3 regions of the Thauera chlorobenzoica genome follow, and region 1 is predicted to be linked to each of the others. Evidence: predicted binding sites of a transcription regulator. Region 1 holds the regulator's gene; each other region holds the start of a gene.

Region 1 (7,686 bases):
TGGTAAACAGCGCCACGTCGTAGGTCTGGCAGGCGCCCAGGAGGACGGCCACCGCTTCGCAGCCATCGGCGACGATGATCGCCGGCGGCCGTGCGGCGAGGATTTCCTTGATGTGGTGCGAAACCTTGTCGTGGGACTGACGCAGGGACCAGGCCAGTTCCGCCGCACCGAGGACCTGCAGGCGGGAAGGGTGGATCAGGTTGAGGTGGCCGACCAGGTCGGCGGGCCAGATGCGTTCGTCGGCGACCGAAATGCGGGCGTCGAGCCGGCCGCTCACATGGGTGAGCTGCAGGCTGTGGCGGTGGGCTTCATACAGCCGCGCGACGCTGGTCTGACGCATCGGCGCCCCAGTTCAGGAACATCCGGTGGATGGTGGCCGCGTCCGGAGCGTTCTGCAGGGTGTCGCGGAAATCGCGGTCGCTGAACATCTGGGCAAGCTCGGAGAGCAGTTGCAGGTGGGTTTCGTTCGCCTGCTCGGGAACCAGCAGGACGAACAGCATGTTCACCGGGCGGCCGTCGGGGGCGTCGAACTGCACGGGGGTGGCCAGGCGCAGGAAGGCGCCGGCGGCTTCCTTGAGTCCCTTGATGCGGCCGTGGGGAATGGCGATACCCTGGCCGAGGCCGGTGGAACCGAGGCGTTCGCGGGTGAAAAGGCTGTCGAACACCGTGCTGCGGGCGATGCCCTGGTTGTTCTCGAAAAGAAGGCCAGCCTGTTCGAAGACGCGTTTCTTGCTGCTGGCTTCGAGGTCGACCACCACGTTGGACAGTGGCAGGAGTTGGGGTATGAGGCTCATTCGCTGGGAAATTTGTGCAGTGCCCGTGCCGCGGGTGCCTGGTGAGGCAGGGGAGCGGCCCGGGCCGCATGTAAACGGCGGCGTGAAAACGCGCGCATTATAAACGTAGCCCGGGCCTTGAACTGCAAAGAAAGCGTCAGGCTTCGGGAACCTGGTGCTTCAGCGCATCGTGGTTGTGCTCGGCCTGCTTCTGCTTGTATTTCTGCACCTGGCGGTCGAGCTTGTCGGCCATGGCGTCGATCGCCGCGTACAGGTCGGCATCGTCGCTTTCGACGAAGATGTCCTTGCCGCGCACGTGCAGGGTGACTTCGGCTTTCTGCCTGAGCTTTTCCACCGAGAGGATCACCGCAACGCTGGTGACGTTGTCGAAGTGGCGGATCACGCGATCCAGCTTCGAGCTCACGTAGTCACGGATGGCCGGGGTGACTTCGATATGGTGCCCGGTGATGTTGAGGTTCATGCTAACTCCTGTTGATGTCAGATGGACTTGCGCAGACTGACCGGCGGAATATTCAGTGATTCGCGGTACTTGGCGATCGTCCGCCGCGCGACCACGATACCCTGCTGGCCCAGAACTTCTGCAATCCTGGCGTCGGATAGCGGTTTCTTGCTGTCTTCGGCATCGACCAACTGGCGAATCAGCGCACGAATCGCCGTCGAGGATGCCGCTCCACCGGTGTCGGTGGCGACGTGGCTGCCGAAGAAATACTTGAGTTCGAATACGCCGCGCGGGGTCGCCATGAATTTCTGCGTGGTGACGCGCGATACGGTGGATTCGTGCAGCTCGAGCTGGTCTGCGATCTCCCGGAGAGTGAGTGGCCGCATCGCCACGTCTCCATGATCGAAGAACTGCCGCTGCTGGTCAACGATCGCCTGGGAAACGCGCAGGATGGTGTCGAAGCGCTGCTGCACGTTCTTGATCAGCCAGCGCGCTTCCTGCAACTGGGCACCGAGTCCGCCGCCCTGGGCGCGGTTCTGTTGCAGCAGGCTGGCGTACAGGCGGTTGATCCGCAAGCGCGGCATGGCTTCCTGGTTGAGGCGTACCGTCCACTGCCCGCGCAGCTTGCGCACGATGACGTCGGGCAGCACGTAGCGGGTTTCGTGCAGGCTGTAGCGCATGCCCGGATGCGGGTCGAGGCTGCAGATCAGCGCCTGGGCGGCGCGCAGGCTGTCGTCGTCGCAGCCGGTGAGCTTCTTCAGCTTGGCGAAATTGCGCTCGGCGAGCAGCGCGAGGTGCCTGTCGACGATCTCCAGTGCCAGCGTCCGGGTGCGGTCCTCGGGCAGGGTGCGCAGCTGCAGCGACAGGCATTCCTGCGGTGTGCGCGCGGCGATGCCGACCGGATCGAGGTGCTGCACGTGGTGCAACGCGATCGCCAGGTCGTCGAGCTCGACGCCGGACTCGGGGACGAGCAGCTCGAGGAGTTCTTCCAGCGGCTGATGCAGGTAGCCGTCGTCGTCCAGGGCCTCGATGATCAGCCGCGCCAGCGTGCGGTCGCGGTCCGACAGCGGGGACAGGGCGATCTGCTGGTCGAGGTGCTCGCGCAGCGAGATGCCGGCGGCCTGAAGATCCTGGTAGTCGGTGTCGTCGTCTTCGCCGCGGCTGCCGGCGCCCTGGCCGACGTTCGACCAGTCGATGCCTTCGTCCTCGGTGCCGTCGTGCGCGCGGGTGTCGGCCTCGCCCTCGCCGGGGGCGGGCGAGGGGTCGTGCACGGGTGCGGCGCCGGGCGAGGACGGGAGGCCATCCCCGCCTTCGCCGTCCTCGCCGTCCTCGCGCTCGAGCATCGGGTTCTCGAGCAGGAAACGCTCGATTTCCTGGTTCAGCTCGATCGTCGACAGCTGCAGCAGCTTGATCGACTGCTGCAGCTGCGGGGTCAGCGTGAGGTGCTGGGAAAGCTTGAGCTGGAGGCTGGTTTTCATCGGCTGGGAGGCGCCCGGTGGATCACAGGCGGAAATGCTCGCCGAGATAGACCTGGCGCACCCGTTCGTTGTCGATAATGTCGGAGGGCAGGCCGCTGGCGAGGACCCGGCCTTCGCTGATGATGTAGGCGTGGTCGCAGATGCCGAGCGTCTCGCGCACGTTGTGGTCGGTGATCAGCACGCCGATGCCGCGCTCCTTGAGGAAGCGGATGATCTTCTGGATATCGATGACGGCGATCGGGTCGACCCCGGCAAAGGGTTCGTCGAGCAGGATCAGGCGCGGGTCGGTGGCCAGCGCCCGGGCGATCTCGCAGCGCCGGCGCTCGCCGCCGGACAGCGAGATCGCGCTGTTGTTGCGCAGGTGGCTGATCCCCAGCTCGTGCAGCAGCTCGTCGAGGCGGGCGTCGATCTGGCGGCTGTCGCGTTCGCCCTGGAGTTCGAGTACGGCGCGGATGTTGTCGGCCACGCTGAGCTTGCGGAACACGCTCATTTCCTGCGGCAGGTAGGACAGGCCGAGGCGGGCGCGGGCGTGGATCGGCAGATGGGTGAGATCGGCGCCGTCCAGTTCGATCTGGCCGCCGTCGGCACGCACCAGGCCGACGATCATGTAGAAACAGGTGGTCTTGCCGGCACCGTTGGGGCCGAGCAGGCCGACGACTTCGCCGGCGCCGACTTCGAAGCCGACGTCGTGGACCACGGTGCGCGCCTTGTAGCGCTTTTGCAGGCCGGTGACCTTAAGCAGACTCATCGTAGGGCTCTTTCAGCAGTTTGCGGATCAACTCCGGTGCAAAACCGCGGGTTTGCAGGAAACGCGCCTGGCGCGCCCAGGCGCGGGCGTCGGCGGGCGCCTGGGCGAAGCGGCTGTGGAGTACGGCGCGCGCACGCTCGATGTCGGCGGCCGGGCATTCGCTTGCGAGGGCCTGCTCGATCAGCTCGCGGGCGATGCCGCGCCGGCCCAGCTCCAGGCGCAGGCGCGCATTGCCGAAGCGGCCTGCCTTGCTGCGCACGAAGGCTTCGGCGTAACGGGCGTCGGACTGCAGGCCGAGCTCGCCCATGCGGGTGATCAGGGCCTCGATTTCGTCGGCGCTGCCGTGGGCAGCGAGCTTCTTCGTCAGCTCGGCGCGCGAGTGGTCGCGCCGGGCCAGGTGGCGAAGTGCGCGCTCGCGCAGGCTCGGCTCGCCCATCGCTTTTCCGGCGCGGTCAGGCCTCGGCCGCGGCCGCGGCCGGCTGCACGCCTGTCGCCGCCAGCCCGGGCAGGCCGACCGCGGCGCGCACCTTGTTCTCGATTTCGCGCGCGAGCGCCGGGTTGTTGCGCAGGAACTCGCGCGAGTTGTCCTTGCCCTGGCCGATCTTGTCGCCCTGGTAGGCGTACCAGGCGCCCGACTTGTCGACGATCTTGTGGTCGACGCCGAGGTCGATGATCTCGCCCTCGCGCGAGATCCCTTCGCCGTAGAGGATGTCGAAATGCGCTTCCTTGAACGGGGGGGCGACCTTGTTCTTGACCACCTTGACGCGGGTTTCGGAGCCGACGACCTCGTCGCCCTTCTTGATCGTGCCGGTGCGGCGGATGTCCATCCGCACCGAGGCGTAGAACTTGAGCGCGTTGCCGCCGGTGGTGGTTTCCGGGCTGCCGAACATGACGCCGATCTTCATCCGGATCTGGTTGATGAAGATCACCAGGGTGTTGGTGCGCTTGATGTTGGCGGTGAGTTTGCGCAGCGCCTGGCTCATCAGGCGCGCCTGCAGGCCGGGCAGCTGGTCGCCCATCTCGCCCTCGATCTCCGCCTTCGGGGTGAGCGCCGCGACCGAGTCGATGACGACGATGTCGACCCCGCCCGAGCGCACCAGCATGTCGGCGATCTCGAGCGCCTGCTCGCCGGTGTCGGGCTGGGAGATCAGCAGGTCTTCGATGTTCACGCCGAGCTTTTCGGCGTAGCCGACGTCGAGCGCGTGTTCGGCGTCGATGAAGGCCGCGGTGCCGCCGAGCTTCTGCATCTCGGCGATGACCTGCAGCGTCAGCGTGGTCTTGCCCGAGGATTCGGGGCCGTAGATCTCGACCACGCGGCCGCGCGGCAGGCCGCCGAGGCCCAGCGCGATGTCGAGCCCGAGCGAGCCGGTGGACACGGTCTGGATGTCGCGTTCGACGTTGCCGTCGCCCATGCGCATGATCGAACCCTTGCCGAACTGCTTCTCGATCTGCGAAAGCGCGGCGGCGAGGGCCTTGGCCTTGTTGTCGTCCATGGAGGTCGTTCCTGTGTGGTTGGCGGATTATGGCACAAAGGTTGCAGGCGTGCGGTGGGGCAGGCCGCTGGCGACAGTGTATTAGCTGTATGAAAATACAGCAAACGGGGCGTGCGACCGGCGCCCTCCCCGAGGCCGGGGGGCACCATCGGCGCCGTGCCGCACAATGGCGTCCGGCGCGCCGCCCAGTATATGCCATCAAGATAGACTGGGCGTCCCTGCCGCCGCAGTCGGGGCCCGGGCGGCATGTGGGCAGCGCTCAGGCAGCGAGCTCGATAAGGATGCGCAGGGCACGGAGGACGGTCTGCCGGCGCACGGCTTCACGGTCGCCGGCGAAGTGCAGGGTTTCGCTCCGGGAAGGCTGGCCTTTCGCCGCCCAGCCCAGGCAGACCGTGCCTACCGGTTTGGCGGCGCTGCCGCCGCTGGGGCCGGCGATGCCCGACACGGCGATGCTGATCTCGGCCCGGCTGCGCCCGAGCGCGCCTTCGGCCATTTCGCGCACGGTCGCCTCGCTGACCGCGCCGTGTGCGGCGAGGGTCTGCGGCGATACCCCGAGCATGTCGGTTTTGGCTTCGTTCGAGTAGGTCACGAAGCCGCGCTCGAACCACGCGGAGCTGCCGCCGATCGCGGTCACCGCGGCGGCGATCCCGCCCCCGGTGCAGGATTCGGCGGTGGCGAGGCGCCAGCCGCGCGCGGCAAGCGTGTCACCCAGGCGGCGGGCGAGGGCATCGAGTTCGGGGTCGGTCATCGCGGGCAGTGCTCCATTGCGGTTTCCGTGCGGCGATGGGGCCGGGCGGGGTTCAGGCGCCGATGAGGGCAACGAGGATCGCCAGCACCAGCAGGGTGTAGCCGGCGGCGAAAAGATCGTCGAGCATCACGCCGAAGCCGCCCTTGAAGGCGCGGTCGGCCCAGCGCACCGGTGGCGGCTTGACGATGTCGAAAAAGCGGAACAGCGCCACCGCAATGGCCTGCCAGAGCAGGCCCTGCGGCGTAAACAGCAGCACCAGCCAGGTCGCGACCATCTCGTCCCAGACGATGCCGCCATGGTCGGGTACGCCGAGCGCGCGCCCGGTGCGCTCGGCGGCGAGGGTGCCGGCGACGAACAGGCCGGTGAGGAGGGCGAGGAAGACGAACTCGGAGAGCGGCGCGCGGATCAGCGGGTAGAGTGCCCACGCCAGCAGCGTGCCTGCCGTGCCCGGCGCCCAGGGGGACAGCCCGGCGCCGAAACCGAGGGAGATGAAGTGGGCGGGGTGGCTCATCAGCAGGCGGGGAGTCGGGCGCATGGCGGGTCGAGGGGCGGTGTGGTCGAGTTGGACAAGGGCGGGCCGAAGAACGGCATCACCAAAACGGCATCGGCGGAACCGGGTCAGCGCACCGCGCACGGGGCGAAGCCGGTGGTCGGTGGCGAACCGCCGCGGCCCGTGCCCGGTTGCGTTCCGGGTGACGCGGTTCAGCCGAAATGATCGTAGCCGGTGCGCGTCGTCGCCGCCAGGGTGCCGTCCGCTTCGCGCAGCCACAGTTCGCCCGAGGCCGCGGTCAGGGTGCCGATGCGATGCAGTGGCAGGGCGAGGCGGCGGCCGAGCTCTTCGATCCGGGGGCGGGCGGTGGCAGGGGCGGTAAACAGCAGCTCGTAGTCGTCGCCGCCGGACAGCAGGCTGCGGCGGCAGTGCTCGTCGCCGGCGCCGGTGCGGCGCAGTGCGGCCAGCGGCAGGGCGGCGACGTCGATCACGGCACCGCTGGCGGAACGTTCGAGGAGGTGGCCGAGGTCACCGAGCAGGCCGTCGGAGACGTCGAGCATCGCGCTCGCCAGCCCGCGCAGGGCGAGGCCGAGCGCCACGCGCGGCTGCGGGCGCTGCAAGGCGGCGATGCAGTCGGCGCGTGCCGCCGGGTTCAGCTCGACTTCACCACGCAGCGCTGCCAGCCCGAGCGCCGCGCGGCCGGGCTGGCCGGAGATCCACAGATCGTCTCCAGCGCGGGCGCCGGCACGGGTGATCGCCTGTCCCTGCGGCACCTCGCCGATGATGGTGACAGACAACGTCAGCGGGCCGCGGGTGGTGTCGCCGCCGGCCAGGTCGACCGCAAAGGCTTCGGCGCAGGCGAACAGGCCGCGTGCGAAGGCGGCGATCCAGGCCTCGTCGGCCGCCGGCAGGGCGGCGGCGAGCAGGGCCCAGCGCGGCTCGGCGCCCATCGCGGCGAGATCGGAGAGATTGACGGCAAGGGTCTTCCAGCCCAGGTCTTCGGGGTCGGTGTCGGGCAGGAAGTGGGTGCCGGCGACCAGCATGTCGGTGGACACGGCGAGCTGCATGCCGGGGCGGGCGCGGAAGAGCGCCGCATCGTCGCCGACGGCGAGGTCGGTGTGGTGCGCGGCGCGGTCGAAATGGCGCCGGATGAGGTCGAACTCCGACACCGGGGCGGCAGGGGCGGAGGGTGGGGGGGGTGGTACGAGGGGCATGAGGTGGCTGGCGTGCGGCGCGCGGACGGCGCCCGGTAAGGGGGCAGCAAGCTTACCGCAGGCGCCGCGGGGTGTGAGCGCGTGCTTCCGGCCGGAGCATGCGTGTGTACTCTGCCCGGAAGCGCGGCGCGCAGCCGCCCGCGTGGTGCGCTCAGCCGCTGCGGCGGCCGACCAGTTTGGTCTTGAGGGCGTCCCAGTCCACCGCGTCGAGCGTGTTCTTGACCAGCAGGCCGAGCTCGGTGTCGCCCTCCATGCGCAGGCGGCGACTGAAGAACAGGGTGT
Region 2 (7,686 bases), 410 kb from region 1:
AGCGGACCGCCCTGCGGCGGCGCCACGCCCTTGCTTGGCACCCTGAGCGCCGCAGCCTGGGCCACGACCGTCGGCGGCTGGCCGGGGACGCAGTTCATCGCCCGCCCGACCTATGCCGGCGAGCCCGCCGAAACCGGGCCGCTGGCACGCCACGCAGCGTCCCCCCTGGTACGCCTGCTGCTCGACCGCGGTCACCGCGTCTCCGCCCGGCTGTTCGCCAAGGCGATCGAAGTCGCCGACTGCGCCAGCCGGATGCGCTACCCCTTCACCGACGACGTGCCCCCGCTGCTCGACACCGCCGCGGCGGGGCCGCACACGGGCGTGGCCCGGGTGGAAACCGCGCGCGGCGTGCTGCTGTGCTGGGTGCGCCTGGCCGCAGGCGTGATCGCCGACTGCGCGATCATCCCCGCGGGCGCCTGGAACCTGCACCCGGGAGGTGTTTTCTACCGCGAGGCGATGAGCCGCAGCGCCCGGCCGGAGGACCACGCCGCGGCGCAGCAGCGCCTGTCGGTGCTGGCGCTCGCGCTCGACCCATCGCTGCCGCACGTGATCGAGGTGGTCGAGGATGCCTCCGGCGAACCGGGTGCGCCTGCCGCGCTCAGCCCCCCAGGCGCCGGTAGGCGCCGCTGAAATACAGCAGCGGCAAGCGCTCCTCGCGGTCGAAGCCGACCACTTCACTGATGAACACGACGTGATCACCGCCGGCATGGCGCACGGTATTGCGGCACTCGAAGCGCGCGCAGCAGCCCTTGAACAGCGGCACGCCACCGACGCCCTGCTCGTACTCGAGGCCGCTGAAGCGGTCGCCGGTACGGCTGGCGAAGCGCTGCGAAAGCTCGGCCTGGTCTTCGGCAAGGACGTTGATCGCGTAATATTCGCAGGCTTCGAACAGCGGCCGGCTGGGCAGATCGTTGGACAGGCTCCAGACGATCAGCGGCGGATCGAGCGACACCGAGTTGAAGGAGTTCACCGTAAGGCCGATCGGTTCACCGGCGGGGGTGCGCGCGGTCACCACCGTGATGCCGGTGGCGAACATGCCGAGCGCGTTGCGGAAGCGGCGCGCCGCATCTTCGTCGGAAAAAGTCTGCTGGGTCATATGAGAAACGGTCGCGGTCGGTCCGCGCTTCAGGGTTGTGCGATCGAGGCGTCGATTATCACCGGCCGTCCCCCGGACGTCGAGGTCACCCGGCACACCCCCAGGGTCGAATCCTTCGAGCATCACCCGCCGGCCTCGGAGGCGTCTCCCGCCGCGCAGAAAAATACTGGGAAAACCGCAACATGAGCGAATTCGCCCCCCGCCTCCTCGCCTGGCAGCGCAAACACGGCCGCCACGACCTGCCCTGGCAGGGCGGGCATGACCCCTACCGCATCTGGCTGTCGGAGATCATGCTGCAGCAGACCCGGGTCGACACCGTGATTCCCTACTACCAGCGTTTCCTCGCGCGCCTCCCCGACCTCGCCAGTCTCGCAGCGGCGCCGGTCGAAGACGTCATGGCGCTGTGGAGCGGCCTCGGCTACTACGCCCGCGCACGCAATCTGCACCGCGCCGCACAGGTGGTGATGACGGAGCACGGCGGTGTTTTCCCGCGCACTGCGGCGGCGATCGCCACCCTGCCCGGCGTCGGCCGCTCGACCGCGGCGGCGATCGCCGCCTTTGCCTACGGCGAGCGTGGCGCGATCCTCGATGGCAACGTCAAGCGCGTGCTGTGCCGGCTCTTCGGCATCGAGGGTTTTCCCGGCGACAAGGCGGTGGAAAGCCGCCTATGGGTGCTGGCCGAGTCGCTGCTCCCGGAACCCGAGCCCGGGCGCTACATCCAGGCCCAGATGGACCTCGGCGCCACCGTATGCACCCGCACCCGGCCGGCCTGCACGCGCTGCCCATTCCACGACGACTGCATCGCCCGGCGCAGCGGACGCACCGCCGAGCTGCCCGCCGCCCGGCCGAAAAAGGCGGTGCCGCGGCGCAGTGCGCGCTTCGCGGTACTGGTCTGCGGCGGCGAAGTCCTGCTCGAGCGGCGACCGCCGGCCGGCATCTGGGGCGGCCTGCTCGCCCTGCCGGAAATTCCCGCGGATGCGGCAGATCCCGCCACCTGGGTGCGTGGACGCACCGGCCTCGCCTGCGTCGAGGGCGACCCGCTGGCGCCGCTGACCCATACGTTCACCCATTTCACACTCGACATCCAGCCGGTGCTGCTGCGCGCGACCTCCCTCGCTGCGGTGGCAGCAGCCGACGATGACGCCCTGCACTGGCAGGCGTTCGCAACCCTTGAACAGGCGGCGCTGCCGGCCGCGGTGCGCAAGATCCTCGATGCCGTCGCCGGCATCGAGCTGTGTTGCGCAAGCAGCGCAGTCTCATCGCCGCGCTGACGGCGCAGCGGAATTCCGCTTCAGAACGGCAGGCGGCGGCGGGGTGCGGCGGAGGCGTTGGCCTTGCGCACCGGCTCGGGCTCGACCGCTGACGCCTTCACCGGCTTGCGTGGCTGATTCATCTCGTCGCGGGCAAAACGCACCTTGCCTTCGAGTTCGCAACCGCGCATGCCGGGCGAGCAGATCGCGCCGCGCACGCGCTGGCAGATACCGTTCAGATCGTGAGGACAGCTCCAGGCACTCATGGGTGGGACAAGCTCCGAAAAACGACGGGAAAAACACTCCCAAGCCCGTACTATCGGCCGCCCGCGCACCAGAAGCAAGCGCGAAGACCACGCAACCGCCGCTGCGCCCGCTCCCCTACCGGCAAGGAGAACGCCCAGCCCCAGGCCGGTCCTGGGCGGCGGCAGAGCGCCCAGGACCGGTTGCTTCGTTACAGCGCGCCGCGGAAGATCGCTTCGATCTCGGCCTGGCTCGCCGGGCGCGGGTTGGTCAGCCCGCAGGCGTCCTTGAGCGCGTTGGCGGCAAGGGTCGGGATGTCCCCGGCCTTGACCCCGAGCTGGGTGAGCCCGGCCGGAATGCCGACGTCGGCGGCAAGCCGGCGGATCTCGGCAAGGCAGCGCTCGGCACCGGCGGCCTCGTCGAGCCCGCCGAGCTCGGCCCCCATCGCGCGCGCGACCTCGGCCAGGCGGGCGGCAGCGACGGGAGCGTTGAACGCCTCGACGTGGGGCAGCAGCACCGCGTTGCACACTCCGTGCGGCAGATCGTAGAAGCCGCCGAGTTGGTGCGCCATTGCATGGACGTAGCCGAGCGAGGCGTTGTTGAACGCCATCCCGGCGAGGAACTGGGCGTAGGCCATCTGTTCGCGCGCTTCGAGGTCCTGGCCGTCGGCCACGGCGCGGCGCAGGTTGGCCGCGATCAGGGCCACCGCCTTCAGCGCGCAGGCGTCGGTGATCGGCGTCGCCGCGGTGGACACGTAGGCCTCGACCGCGTGGGTGAGCGCGTCCATGCCGGTGGCGGCGGTCAGCGCCGCCGGCTTGGCGAGCATCAGCGAGGGGTCGTTGACCGACAGGATCGGGGTGACGTTGCGGTCGACGATCGCCATCTTGATGTGGCGCGCCTCGTCGGTGATGATGCAAAAGCGCGTCATCTCGCTCGCGGTGCCGGCGGTGGTGTTGATCGCGATCAGCGCCAGCTGGGGCCTGGCCGACTTGTCGACACCCTCGTAGTCGCCGATCCGCCCGCCGTTGGCCGCCACCAGCGCGATGCCCTTGGCGCAGTCGTGCGGCGAGCCGCCGCCGAGCGAGATCACGCAGTCGCAGCCCTTGGCGCGCAGCAGCGCGAGCCCGGCGTCGACGTTGGCGACGGTCGGGTTCGGCTGCGCACCGTCGAACACCGTCGCCTGGATGTCGTGCGCGGCGAGCAGGCCCGCGACCTTGGCGGCGACGCCGGCGCGGGCGAGGCCGGCATCGGTGACGATCAGGGCGTGGCGAAAGCCGTAGCCGCGGATTGCGCTCACCGCCTCGGCGAGGCAGCCGGCGCCCATCAGGTTGACGGGGGGAATGAAGAAAGTGGTCGTGCTCATGATCGGGTTTCCTTTGGATGGGATCTGGACAGCAGTCTGGTGTCGGGAATGCAGCGGGATCGTGCCCCCGCCCTGCAGCCGGCGCCCGCGACCGGCAGATGCCGGGCGCCACCGACGGGGAAAGGCGGGGCGCGACGTTCAGAAGAAGCCGAGCTTGTCCTCGCTGTAGCTCACCAGCAGGTTCTTGGTCTGCTGATAGTGTTCGAGCATCATCTTGTGGGTCTCGCGGCCGATGCCCGACTGCTTGTAGCCGCCGAACGCCGCATGCGCCGGGTAGGCGTGGTAGCAGTTCGTCCACACGCGGCCGGCCTCGAGCCGGCGGCCGAGGTGGAAGGCGGTGTTGATGTTGCGCGTCCACACCCCGGCACCGAGCCCGAACGGGGTATCGTTGGCGATCGCGAGCGCCTCCTCGCGGTCGCGGAAGGTCGTCACCGACACCACCGGGCCGAATATCTCCTCCTGGAAGACGCGCATCTTGTTGTGGCCCTTGAACACCGTCGGCCGGATGTAGAAGCCGCCGGCCAGCTCGCCGCCGAGGCAGGCGCGCTCGCCGCCGGCGAGCACTTCGGCGCCCTCGTCGCGGCCGATCGCCAGGTAGCGTTCGATCTTGTCCCTCTGCTCGCGTGACGCCTGGGCGCCAATCATCGTCGCCGGATCGAGCGGGTTGCCCTGGCGGATCTCGGCAACACGCTGCAAGGCGCGCTCGATGAAGCGCTCGTAGATCGACTCCTGGATCAGCGCGCGGCTCGGGCAGGTGCACACCTCGCCCTGGTTCAGCGCGAACATCACGAAGCCCTCGATCGCCTTGTCGAAGAAGGTATCGTCCTGCGCCGCGACATCCTCGAAGAAGATGTTCGGCGACTTGCCGCCGAGCTCGAGCGTGACCGGGATCAGGTTCTGGCTGGCGTAGCCCATGATCAGCCGCCCGGTGCCGGTCTCGCCGGTGAACGCGATCTTGGCGATGCGCTTGCTCGAGGCGAGCGGCTTGCCGGCCTCGACGCCGAAACCGTTGACGATGTTGAGCACGCCCGGCGGCAGCAGGTCGCCGACCAGTTCGGCGAATACCAGGATCGACAGCGGGGTCTGCTCGGCGGGCTTGAGCACCACGCAGTTGCCGGCGGCGAGCGCCGGGGCGAGCTTCCACGCCGCCATCAGCAGCGGGAAGTTCCACGGGATGATCTGGCCGACGACGCCGAGCGGCTCGTGGAAATGATAGGCGACGGTGGCGTGGTCGATCTCGCCGAGGCTGCCTTCCTGCGCCCGCACGCAGGCGGCGAAATAGCGGAAGTGGTCGATCGCAAGCGGGATGTCGGCGGCGCGCGTCTCGCGGATCGGCTTGCCGTTGTCCCAGGTCTCGACCTGGGCCAGCCGCTCGAGATTGGCCTCCATGCGTTCGGCGATGCGGTTGAGCACCGCGGCGCGCTCGGCGGCGCTGGTCCGCCCCCAGGCAGCCTTGGCCTGGTGCGCGGCGTCGAGCGCGCACTCGACGTCCTCCTCGTCCGAGCGCGGGATCTCGCAGATCGGCCGCCCGGTGATCGGGGTGATGTTGTCGAAGTAGCGCCCGGCGACCGGCGGCCGCCACTGGCCACCGATGTAGTTGCCGTAGCGGGTCTTCAAATTCAGCCCGGCGCGGGCGGGATCGAGCATGTCCATCATCTTCCTCCTGTGGTTATTGCATCCCTGCGGATGTAGACAAGACAATGCATGGACCGTGCCAGCCGCCCAGCCTCCTGCAGCGCAACATCGCTGTACGCCTTTACCGTCGGATTTGTCTGGAGAAAATTATTGCGCCGCAGAAAAACTGCCTTATTTCCGCCGCCGCACTCGGACGGGCGGCGGCGCATAATCGGGCCGACGACCTTCCCGCAGGTGTCGCGGCCCGCGACACCTGTCGCGCGACACCCGGAGCAGCACCGATGACGCCCCCGCCCCTCCCCCTTGCCGAAGCCCGCCGCCGTTTTCTCGACGGTGACGACGTGTCGGCGCGCAGCGTGCCCGAGCCGATCCTGCATTCGTGGCGCCGCTGCCAGGGGCTGGGACTGGACGTCGGGCGCTGGCGGCCGCCGTCACGGCTCGCCGAAACCGAGCTCGCCGCCCGCCGCGAGGAGAACGCCGACTGGCTGCAGCGGGCACGCCCGGCGATCGACGCCCTGTTCGACGGCGTGCTCGACGACGGCCACGTCGTCATCGTCGCCGACCACGGCGGGCTGATCCTCGAGCGCATGGGCCATCCGGACTTTCTCGACCGCGCCGAACGGGTCGCGCTGGCGCCGGGCATGGACTGGCGCGAGGACGTGCGCGGCACCAACGCGATCGGCACCGCGCTCGTGCTCGGCGCGGCCACCGTGCGCGGCGCCGAGCACTTCCTCGAACGCAACCGGCAGCTGTCGTGCACCGCACAGGCGATCCACGACGCGCAGGGGCATCTGCTCGGCGTGATCGACGTCTCCGGCCAGCCACGGCGGCTGCACGACGCCCACCGCCTGCAGGTCGAGGCCGCGGTGCGCCGGATCGAGCACGGCCTGTTCGACCGCCACGCCGCCCGCCTCCACGAACTGCGCCTCGCCGCCGACCCGGCGCTGCTCGCCACCCCGCGCTGCGGCCGGCTCGGCTTCGACGACGACGGCGTGCTGCGCGCAGCCAGCCGCGCGGCCCTCGCTGCGCTCGGGCTCGACTGGACGGCGCTGGGGCGGCTGCGCTTCGCGCAGTTGTGCGAACAGAGCCTGGAACACTGGCTCAGCCGCCACGGCATCCATGTCGCCTCGCTGCGCCACGGCGGCGAGCTGTTCTCGGCGCAACTGCTGCCCGTCCGCACCGGCCTCGACCCGCTCCCGCGCGAGGCGGCGCATCCGCCCCCGCCACCTACTGCCGCCGCGGCCACGGCGATGCGGCCAGAGCCGCCGCGCCGGCCCGCCGCCTTGGCAGGAGCAACGGCGGTGGCCGACGTCGGCCTCCCCGCGGGCCTGCTCGACACCGCGCGCCGCCTGCTCGAAGCCGACATTCCGGTGCTGCTGCTGGGCGAGACCGGGGTCGGCAAGGAGCGCTTCGTGCAGGCGCTGCACGCCGCCGGCAGCCGCCACCGCCAGCCGCTGGTGGCGGTGAACTGCGCGGCGATCCCGGAAGGGCTGATCGAGTCGGAACTGTTCGGCTACGAGGAAGGCGCGTTCACCGGCGCCCGCCGCCAGGGCAGCAAGGGCCGCCTGCGCGAGGCCGACGGCGGCGTGCTGTTCCTCGACGAGATCGGCGACATGCCGGCAAGCCTGCAGGCCCGCCTGCTGCGGGTGCTGCAGGAGCGCGTGGTGCAGCCGCTGGGCGGCGGCGCGGGCCAGCGGGTGGACGTGCGCATCGTCGCCGCGACCCATCGCGACCTCGCCCAGGAAGTCGCCGCCGGGCGCTTCCGTGCCGATCTCTATTACCGCCTCGGCCATTACCCGCTGCGTCTGCCGCCGCTGCGCGAGCGCGGCGACGTGGCGCAGATCGCCGCCGCGCTGCTCGCCGCGCACGGCGCCGCGCCGCGCGCCATCACGCTGTCGCCGGCGCTCGCCGCCTTCATCCGCGCTTACCCGTGGCCGGGCAACCTGCGCCAGCTCGACAACCTGCTGCGCACCCTGCTCGCGCTGGTCGATGACGGCACCCTGCTGACCGCGGAGCACCTCCCCGCCACCCTGCGCGACGCCGCCCCGTCGGCCGGGCGCGACGACGCGGTGCATGCCGCGCTCGCGCGCCACGGCGGC
Region 3 (7,686 bases), 640 kb from region 1:
TTTCCGCCTGATCGAGGGGCCACTGCCGGCCGAGCTCAAGGCGTCCGCGAAGGCCGCGGAGACCGAGCCTGCCGCGATCCAGCCCGAGGCTGGCAAGAAGGCACCCAAGCCGCGCACCAGAAAAGTCGTTGCGGAGCCGGTGGTCGAGGTTGTGCCGGCGCCGGCCGTGCCGGCGCCGCTCGCCGCCCCGGTCGCTTCGGAAACGTCCGCCTCGAAGCCGGGCAAGACCCGCGCAAAGAAGGCGACGGTCAAGGCGGTGGCGGTGGTCGAGTCCGCGCCCGCAGCCGCCGTGGAAGTCCCGGTAGCGGCCCCGGCTACCGCTGCCGAGGTGGCCGAGCCCAAAACCCGGAGCAAGCGTGCGAAGAAGGCAGCCGTCGAAGCGGTCGCCACGGCGGCGCCTGCCCCGGTCGTCGCCACCCCGGTTGCCGCCCCGGAGGCTGCCGGGCCGAGGCCACGCACCAAGCGCACGACGAAGCCTGCAGCCGCGCCGGCCGTTGAGCTTGCCGCCGCCGCCCCGGTGGTCACCGAGGCGAAAGCCCGCAAGGCGCGTGCAAAGAAGGCCGCAGCCGAGCCGGCCGCCGCGCCCGCGCCCGTGGTCGAGGCCCCGGTCGCAGCCCCCGAGGTCGCCGCGCCCAGGCCCCGCAGGACGCGTGCGAAGAAGGCCGCCGCCGCGCCGGTCGCTGAAGCGCTAGAATCCGCGACCCCGACTCCGACCGCCGCGCCGGCCCGACGTGCCGGGCGCAAGACTTCCGCAAAGGGCACCGACCGTGGCTAAAGCACCCGAGAACGCACCCACCCGCCTGATCTACGGCTTTCATGCCGTCTCCGCCAAGCTGCGTCATGCACCCGATTCGGTGCTGGAAATCCATCTCTGCGCTGACCGCAAGGACGCCCGGGTGAAGAAGTTCATCGCCCAGGCCGAGGCCGCCGGGGCGCGCATCACCCAGAGCGAAGGCGACAAGCTCGACGGCCTGGTCGGCACCCGCCGCCACCAGGGCGTGGTCGCCAAGGTCGACGCCACCCGGCGCGAGATCAAGCTCGCCGACGTGCTCGACGGCCTCGACGAGAACGCCCTGATCCTCGTCCTCGACGGCGTGCAGGACCCGCACAACCTCGGCGCCTGCCTGCGCGTGGCCGATGCCGCCGGCGCGCACGCGGTGGTCGCGCCCAAGGACCGCGCCGTCGGCCTCAACGCCACCGCGGTCAAGGTCGCCAGCGGCGCCGCCGACATCGTGCCCTACGTCACCGTCACCAACCTCGCGCGCGCGCTGCGCGAAATGCAGGAGGCCGGCGTGTGGGTGATCGGTGCCGCCAGCGAGGCCGACAAGACGCTCTACGACATCGACCAGAAGGGGCCGGTCGCCTGGGTGCTCGGCGCCGAAGGCGACGGCCTGCGCCGGCTCACCCGCGACACCTGCGATGCGCTCGCCCGCATCCCGATGCACGGCAGCGTCGACAGCCTGAACGTGTCGGTGGCGAGCGGCATCTGCCTGTTCGAGGCCCGCCGCCAGCGCGCCTGAGCGGCTGTTAAACTGCACGCTCTGCTTCGAGGTGCCCGCGTCGTGTGCGGGAGAATCGGGAAGGCGGTTCGAATCCGCCGCGCGCCCAGCGCCGTAACGGGGATTGTCCGGGCAAGGCCATGTCCAGCCACTGGTCCGCGAGGACCGGGAAGGCGCCCGGACGAGACGATCCGCAGCCGGAAGACCGGCCCCGAAGCGTTTTATGCAGCCGCCTGGTCGGCGGCTGGCCACTGCTCGACGACAAGGGGAATACTTCATGAGCAGCCCTGCACAATCCATCCAGACCAATCCGCAATTCAGCGCCGAGGAACGCGCCGCGGTGTACCGCGCGATCCACACCCGGCGCGACGTGCGCGGCCAGTTCCTGCCCGATCCGGTGCCCGACGAGGTCCTCGCCCGGGTGCTCACCGCCGCCCATCACGCGCCTTCGGTGGGCTTCATGCAGCCGTGGGACTTCATCGTCGTGCGTGCGCCCGAGGTCAAGCAGAAGGTGAACCAGGCCTTTCGCCTCGCCCACGCCGAAGCCGAGCTGATGTTCGAGGAAGGCAAGCGCGCCACCTACCGCAAGCTCAAGCTCGAAGGCATCCTCGAAGCCCCGATCAACCTGTGCGTCACCTGCGACCGCCGCCGCAACGGCCCGGTCGTGGTCGGGCGCACCCACATCGCCGCGATGGACCTCTACAGCTCGGTGTGTGCGGTGCAGAACCTGTGGCTGGCGGCGCGCGCCGAAGGGCTGGGGGTGGGCTGGGTCAGCATCTTCCACCAGCAGGCGCTGCGCGACGCGCTCGGGATCCCGCGCGAGATCATCCCGGTGGCCTACCTGTGCATCGGCTACGTCAGCCACTTCTACGACCGCCCCGAACTCGAGGCCGCCGGCTGGCTGCCGCGCCTGGCGCTCGGCGAGCTGCTCCATTTCGATCGCTGGCAGGGTGAGGCCGACGCCGCCGGCACCGCGCTGCTCGCCCGTCTCGACGACGCCGACCCTGCCCGCGGCTGATCCGCCGCCCCTGCAGGGCCGCCCGAGCGCCACGGAGGGCCGCGCCAGCGGGCCCCTCCGGCCGTCTTTGCGGCGCTGCACAAGTACAGTGCGCGGGCCGTTTTTGCTGCACTGCCGCTGTGCGCCGCCCGGCGCACAGGCCTTGAAATTTTCTCCCTGAATCCCCGGAAGCCGCTGGATCGTCCGCTTTCGGGAAGTTGGCACGTTTGATGCTGTGGAACAGCCGAGGACATTGTCCGGCTTGCTGCGCCAGCGTCCATCGTTCCAGCCCTGCGGAGAAAATCATGAAAAAGCTCAACCTCGTCCTCGTCGGCAATGGCATGGCCGGCGTGCGCACCCTCGAAGAGCTGCTCAAGCTCGCGCCCGACCTGTACGACATCACCGTGTTCGGCGCCGAACCGCACGGCAACTACAACCGCATCCTGCTGTCGCCGGTGCTCGCCGGCGAGATGACCCTGCCCGAGATCATGCTCAACGACCTGGCCTGGTACCGCGAGCACGGCATCACCCTGCATGCGGGCAGGACGGTGACGAAAATCGACCGTGTGCGCCGCCGTGTCATCGCCGAGGCCGCCGACGGCAGCGTCACCGAGGCCGGCTACGACCGCCTGCTGCTGGCCACCGGCTCCACCCCCTTCATTCCGCCGATCCCCGGCAACGAGCTGCCCGGGGTGCTCGGCTACCGCGACATCGCCGACACCGAGGCGATGATCGAGGCCGCCGCCAGGTACCGTCACGCGGTGGTGATCGGCGCCGGGCTGCTCGGCCTCGAAGCGGCCAACGGCCTCATGCTGCGCGGCATGGATGTCTCCGTGGTGCACCTCGGCGAGTGGATCATGGAGCGCCAGCTCGACCGTGCCGCAGCCGACATGCTGCAGTCCTCGCTCGAAGCGAAGGGCATGAAGTTCCTCCTCGCCCGCCACACCGAGGCGCTGCTCCCTGCCCGCGGCGAGGGCGTGGAGACCCCCGCGCGCGTCGGCGCGGTGCGCTTCAAGGACGGCATGGAGATTCCCGCCGACCTGGTGGTGGTCGCGGCCGGCATCCGCCCCAACTACGCCCTCGCCGAAGCGGCCGGGCTGTACTGCGGCAGCGGGCGGGTGCGCGGGATCCACGTCTCGGACACGCTGCAGACCGTCACCGACCCGCGCATCTACGCGGTCGGCGAATGCGTCGCCCACCGCGGCGTGGCCTACGGCCTGGTGGCGCCGCTGTTCGAGCAGGGCAAGGTGTGCGCCAACCACCTCGCCAATTTCGGCATCGGCCAGTACCGCGGCTCGGTGACCTCGACCAAGCTCAAGGTCACCGGCATCGACGTGTTTTCCGCCGGCGAGTTCGCCGGCGGCCCGGGCACCGAGGAGATCGTGCTCCACGACAAGCAGGGCGGGGTGTACAAGCGCGTCGTGCTCAGGGACGACCGCATCGTCGGTTCGGTGCTGTACGGCGATACCGCCGACGGCTCGTGGTACTTCCAGCTGATGAAGGACGGCCAGGACATCCATGCCATTCGCGACCAGCTGATGTTCGGCCACTCATTTGGCAGCACTCAGCTCGGCGACACCGGGCACAAGGGCGAGAACCGCGCCGCGAGCATGCCCGACAGCGCCGAGGTGTGCGGCTGCAACGGCGTGTGCAAGGGCACGATCGTCAAGGCGATCAAGGAAAAGGGCCTGTTCACCCTCGACGAGGTCAAGCAGCACACCAAGGCGGCATCGAGCTGCGGTTCGTGCACCGGCCTGGTCGAGCAGATCCTCGCCTCCACCGTCGGCGGCGCCTACCAGGCGGTCAGTGCGCACGACAAGGCGGTGTGCGCCTGCACCGAGCTGTCGCACGGCCAGGTGCGGCGCGCGATCCGCGAGCACAAGCTGCTGACGATTGCGGACGCGACCGCCTTCATGGAGTGGAAGACGCCCGACGGCTGTGCGACCTGCCGCCCGGCGCTCAACTACTACCTGGTGTCGACCTGGCCGCATGAGGCCAAGGACGATCCGCAGAGCCGCTTCATCAACGAGCGCGCCCACGCCAACATCCAGAAGGACGGCACCTTCTCGGTGGTGCCGCGCATGCTCGGCGGCATCACCACCCCCGACGAGCTGCGCCGCATCGCCGACGTCGCCGAAAAGTACCGGATTCCGACGGTGAAGGTGACCGGCGGCCAGCGCATCGACCTGCTCGGGGTCAGGCGCGAGGACCTGCCCAAGGTGTGGAAGGATCTCGGCATGGCTTCCGGCCACGCCTACGGCAAGAGCATCCGCACGGTGAAGACCTGCGTCGGTGCCGAGCACTGCCGTTTCGGCACCCAGCGCTCGATGGCGATGGGCGTCGACCTGGAGAAGATGCTGTTCGGCATGTGGAGCCCGCACAAGGTCAAGCTCGCGGTCTCCGGCTGCCCACGCAACTGCGCCGAGGCCGGGATCAAGGACATCGGCGTGATCGGGGTCGATTCCGGCTGGGAGCTGTATGTCGCCGGCAACGGCGGGATCAAGACCGAAGTCGCCCAGTTCCTGTGCAAGGTCGCCACGCCCGAAGAGGTCATGGAGTATTCGGCGGCCTTCCTCCAGCTCTACCGTGAGGAGGGCTTCTATCTCGAGCGCACCGTGCACTACGTGCACCGCGTGGGCCTCGAGCATGTCAAAAAGCGCGTCGTCGAGGACGCCGAAAACCGCCGTGCGCTGCATCAGCGCCTGCTGTACGCGGTGCAGGACTACGCCGATCCGTGGGCCGCGCGCGCCGCCGACGACGCCGAGGCCGCGCTGAAGACCCCGTTCGAAACCCTCCACGCCTGAAGGACCCGTGATGACGCTCGACACCCCCCTGGACACGCCGCGCGCCGCCGCCACCGAAGGCGAATGGAAGGCGATCTGCGCGCTCACCGACATCCCGCGCCTGGGCGCCCGCGTGGTCGCCTCCCGTCACGGCGACATCGCCATCTTCCGTACCGCCGCGGACGAAGTCTTCGCCATCCACGACAAGTGCCCGCACAAGGGCGGGCCGCTGTCGCAGGGCATCGTCCACGGCCGCGAAGTCACCTGCCCGCTGCACGGCTGGAAGCTCGCCCTCGACAGCGGCGAAGCGCTCGCGCCCGACGTCGGCTGCAGCAAGCCCTTCGCGGTGAAATTGGTCGCGGGGCAGGTCCTGCTCAGGAGCTGAATCCCGCTGCCGGGAACGCACGCCGCGCCGCGGGCCGTTCCCCTTTTCCCGTTTCCCCATCCACACAGGCCATGCCGCTCGCCGGCACGGCACGGCGGCGTGCTGCCTGCAGTCCTGCTGCGCAATCCAACTCCGGGAGTTTTCTCATGGACCGAAAAGCCTTCCTCCACGCCGGCCACCCGCCCACCCTGCTGGCGGCCTTCCTCTACTTCGATCTGGCCTTCATGGTGTGGGTGCTGCTCGGCCCGCTCGGGGTGCAGATCGCCGCCGACCTCGGCCTCGACCACGCGCAAAAAGGCTTCATGGTGGCGCTGCCGGTGCTCGCCGGCGCGATCCTGCGTTTCGTCATGGGGGTGCTGGTCGATCACCTCGGGCCCAAGCGCAGCGGCGCCGTCGGCCAGCTGATCGTCATCGGCGCGCTCGCCGCGGCGTGGTGGTTCGGGATCACGAGCTACCACCAGGTGCTGCTGCTGGGCTTCTTCCTCGGCTTTGCCGGCGCCTCGTTCGCGGTCGCCCTGCCGCTCGCCTCGCGCTGGTATCCGCCGGAGCACCAGGGCACCGCGCTGGGCATCGCCGGTGCGGGCAACTCCGGCACCGCGCTCGCCGCGCTGTTCGCCCCCGGGCTGGCGCTTGCCTTCGGCTGGAACAACGTCTTCGGCCTGGCGCTGATTCCGCTGGTGCTGGTGTTCGTGTTCTACCTCGTGGTCGCCCGCGATGCCCCCGAGTGCCCGCCGCCGAAGCCGCTCGCCGACTATTTCAAGGTGCTCAAGGACCGCGACGCGTGGTGGTTCATGTTCTTCTACGCGGTCACCTTCGGCGGCTTCGTCGGTCTCGCCTCCTCGCTGACGATCTACTTCAACACCCAATACGGGCTGGACGCGAAGACCGCGGGCTACTTCACCGCGGCCTGCGTGTTCGCCGGCTCGGTGGTACGCCCGATCGGCGGCGCGGTGGCCGACCGCATCGGTGGTATCCGTACCCTGAGCGCGATGTACCTGATCGCCGCGACCTTCCTCGCCCTGGTCAGCTTCGCGCCGGCGGCGGCGTGGATGGCGCTCGCCGGCTTCGTCGCCGCGATGCTGGCGCTGGGCATGGGCAATGGCGCGGTGTTCCAGCTCGTGCCGCAGCGCTTCCGGCGCGAGATCGGGGTGATGACCGGGCTGGTCGGCATGGCCGGCGGCATCGGCGGCTTCTACCTGGCGTCCTCGCTCGGCTACGCCCGCCAGGCGAGCGGCAGCTACCAGGCCGGCTTCCTGGTCTTCGCCGCGCTCGCCGTGTTCGCGCTGCTCGGGCTGACCCTGGTGAAGGCACGCTGGCGCACCACCTGGGGCGCTGCGCACCTGACGTCGGCAAGGATCTGAGTCCATCATGCCCGAGGTCCGCCTTGGCCACGCCACCCACGCCGGGCCGCGGCCGCACAACGAGGATTTCGTTGCCGCGGCGGCACCCGAGGGGGCCGAGCGCGAGCACAAGGGCGTGCTGCTGGCGATCGCCGACGGTGTCGGCGGCCATGCCCACGGCCGCGAGGCCGCGGAATACACCGTGCGCGGCCTGCTCGCCGACTACTTTTCCACCCCCGACACCTGGAGCGTGGAGAAGTCGCTCGCCGCCGTGCTCGCCGCCGCCAACCGCTGGCTGCTGGCGCAGGCGGCGCGCACCGCCGAATATGCCGGAATGGCGACCACGCTCACCGCGCTGGTGCTGCGCGGGCGGCGTTTCCACCTCGCCCACGTCGGCGATGCGCGCGCCTACCTGTGGCGCGACCAGACCCTGCTGCGCCTGACCGAAGACCACACCTGGCCGCACCCCGAGCTGAGCAACGTGCTGCGCCGCGCGCTCGGCCTGGAGAAGCACCTGCTGGTCGACTTCGACGACGGCGAGCTGGCCGCCGGCGACCGCTTCGTGCTCGTCACCGACGGGGTGTGGAATGCGCTCGGCGACGGCGGAATCGTGGCCGTGCTGCGGCGCGTTGGCGACCCCCAGGCGGTGGCCGATGCGCTGGTCGCGGAGGCGCTGCGCGCC

Evidence for each region. The regulator sigma-54, encoded in region 1, starts transcription at its own class of promoters, with help from an activator protein. The targets are predictions, from matches to a motif close to TGGCACGCTTNCTGCTNA.
Region 2: adh (aldehyde dehydrogenase) is a predicted target of sigma-54. The motif match lies at 5,652-5,669, and genes of this name have one in related genera.
Region 3: nirB (nitrite reductase large subunit NirB) is a predicted target of sigma-54. The motif match lies at 2,716-2,733, and genes of this name have one in related genera.

The regions. Positions count from the first base shown of each region.
Region 1 is NZ_CP018839.1:1,644,307-1,651,992, forward strand. It holds gene hprK (HPr(Ser) kinase/phosphatase) at 1-340, opposite strand, end outside; gene ptsN (PTS IIA-like nitrogen regulatory protein PtsN) at 309-794, opposite strand; gene hpf (ribosome hibernation-promoting factor, HPF/YfiA family) at 931-1,254, opposite strand; gene Tchl_RS07630 (RNA polymerase factor sigma-54) at 1,272-2,711, opposite strand; gene lptB (LPS export ABC transporter ATP-binding protein) at 2,734-3,459, opposite strand; gene Tchl_RS07640 (regulatory protein RecX) at 3,446-3,895, opposite strand; gene recA (recombinase RecA) at 3,912-4,952, opposite strand; gene Tchl_RS07650 (CinA family protein) at 5,212-5,700, opposite strand; gene Tchl_RS07655 (phosphatidylglycerophosphatase A family protein) at 5,753-6,235, opposite strand; gene thiL (thiamine-phosphate kinase) at 6,403-7,404, opposite strand; gene ubiT (ubiquinone anaerobic biosynthesis accessory factor UbiT) at 7,556-7,686, opposite strand, start outside.
Region 2 is NZ_CP018839.1:1,233,857-1,241,542, reverse strand. It holds gene Tchl_RS05890 (hypothetical protein) at 1-630, shown strand, start outside; gene Tchl_RS05885 (flavin reductase family protein) at 599-1,096, opposite strand; gene mutY (A/G-specific adenine glycosylase) at 1,279-2,367, shown strand; gene Tchl_RS05875 (hypothetical protein) at 2,388-2,612, opposite strand; gene yiaY (L-threonine dehydrogenase) at 2,801-3,952, opposite strand; gene adh (aldehyde dehydrogenase) at 4,091-5,605, opposite strand; gene Tchl_RS05860 (sigma-54-dependent Fis family transcriptional regulator) at 5,869-7,686, shown strand, end outside.
Region 3 is NZ_CP018839.1:1,005,736-1,013,421, forward strand. It holds gene rnr (ribonuclease R) at 1-775, shown strand, start outside; gene rlmB (23S rRNA (guanosine(2251)-2'-O)-methyltransferase RlmB) at 768-1,520, shown strand; cobalamin riboswitch at 1,533-1,727, shown strand; gene bluB (5,6-dimethylbenzimidazole synthase) at 1,777-2,517, shown strand; gene nirB (nitrite reductase large subunit NirB) at 2,802-5,300, shown strand; gene nirD (nitrite reductase small subunit NirD) at 5,311-5,664, shown strand; gene Tchl_RS04850 (nitrate/nitrite transporter) at 5,811-7,025, shown strand; gene Tchl_RS04855 (bifunctional protein-serine/threonine kinase/phosphatase) at 7,033-7,686, shown strand, end outside.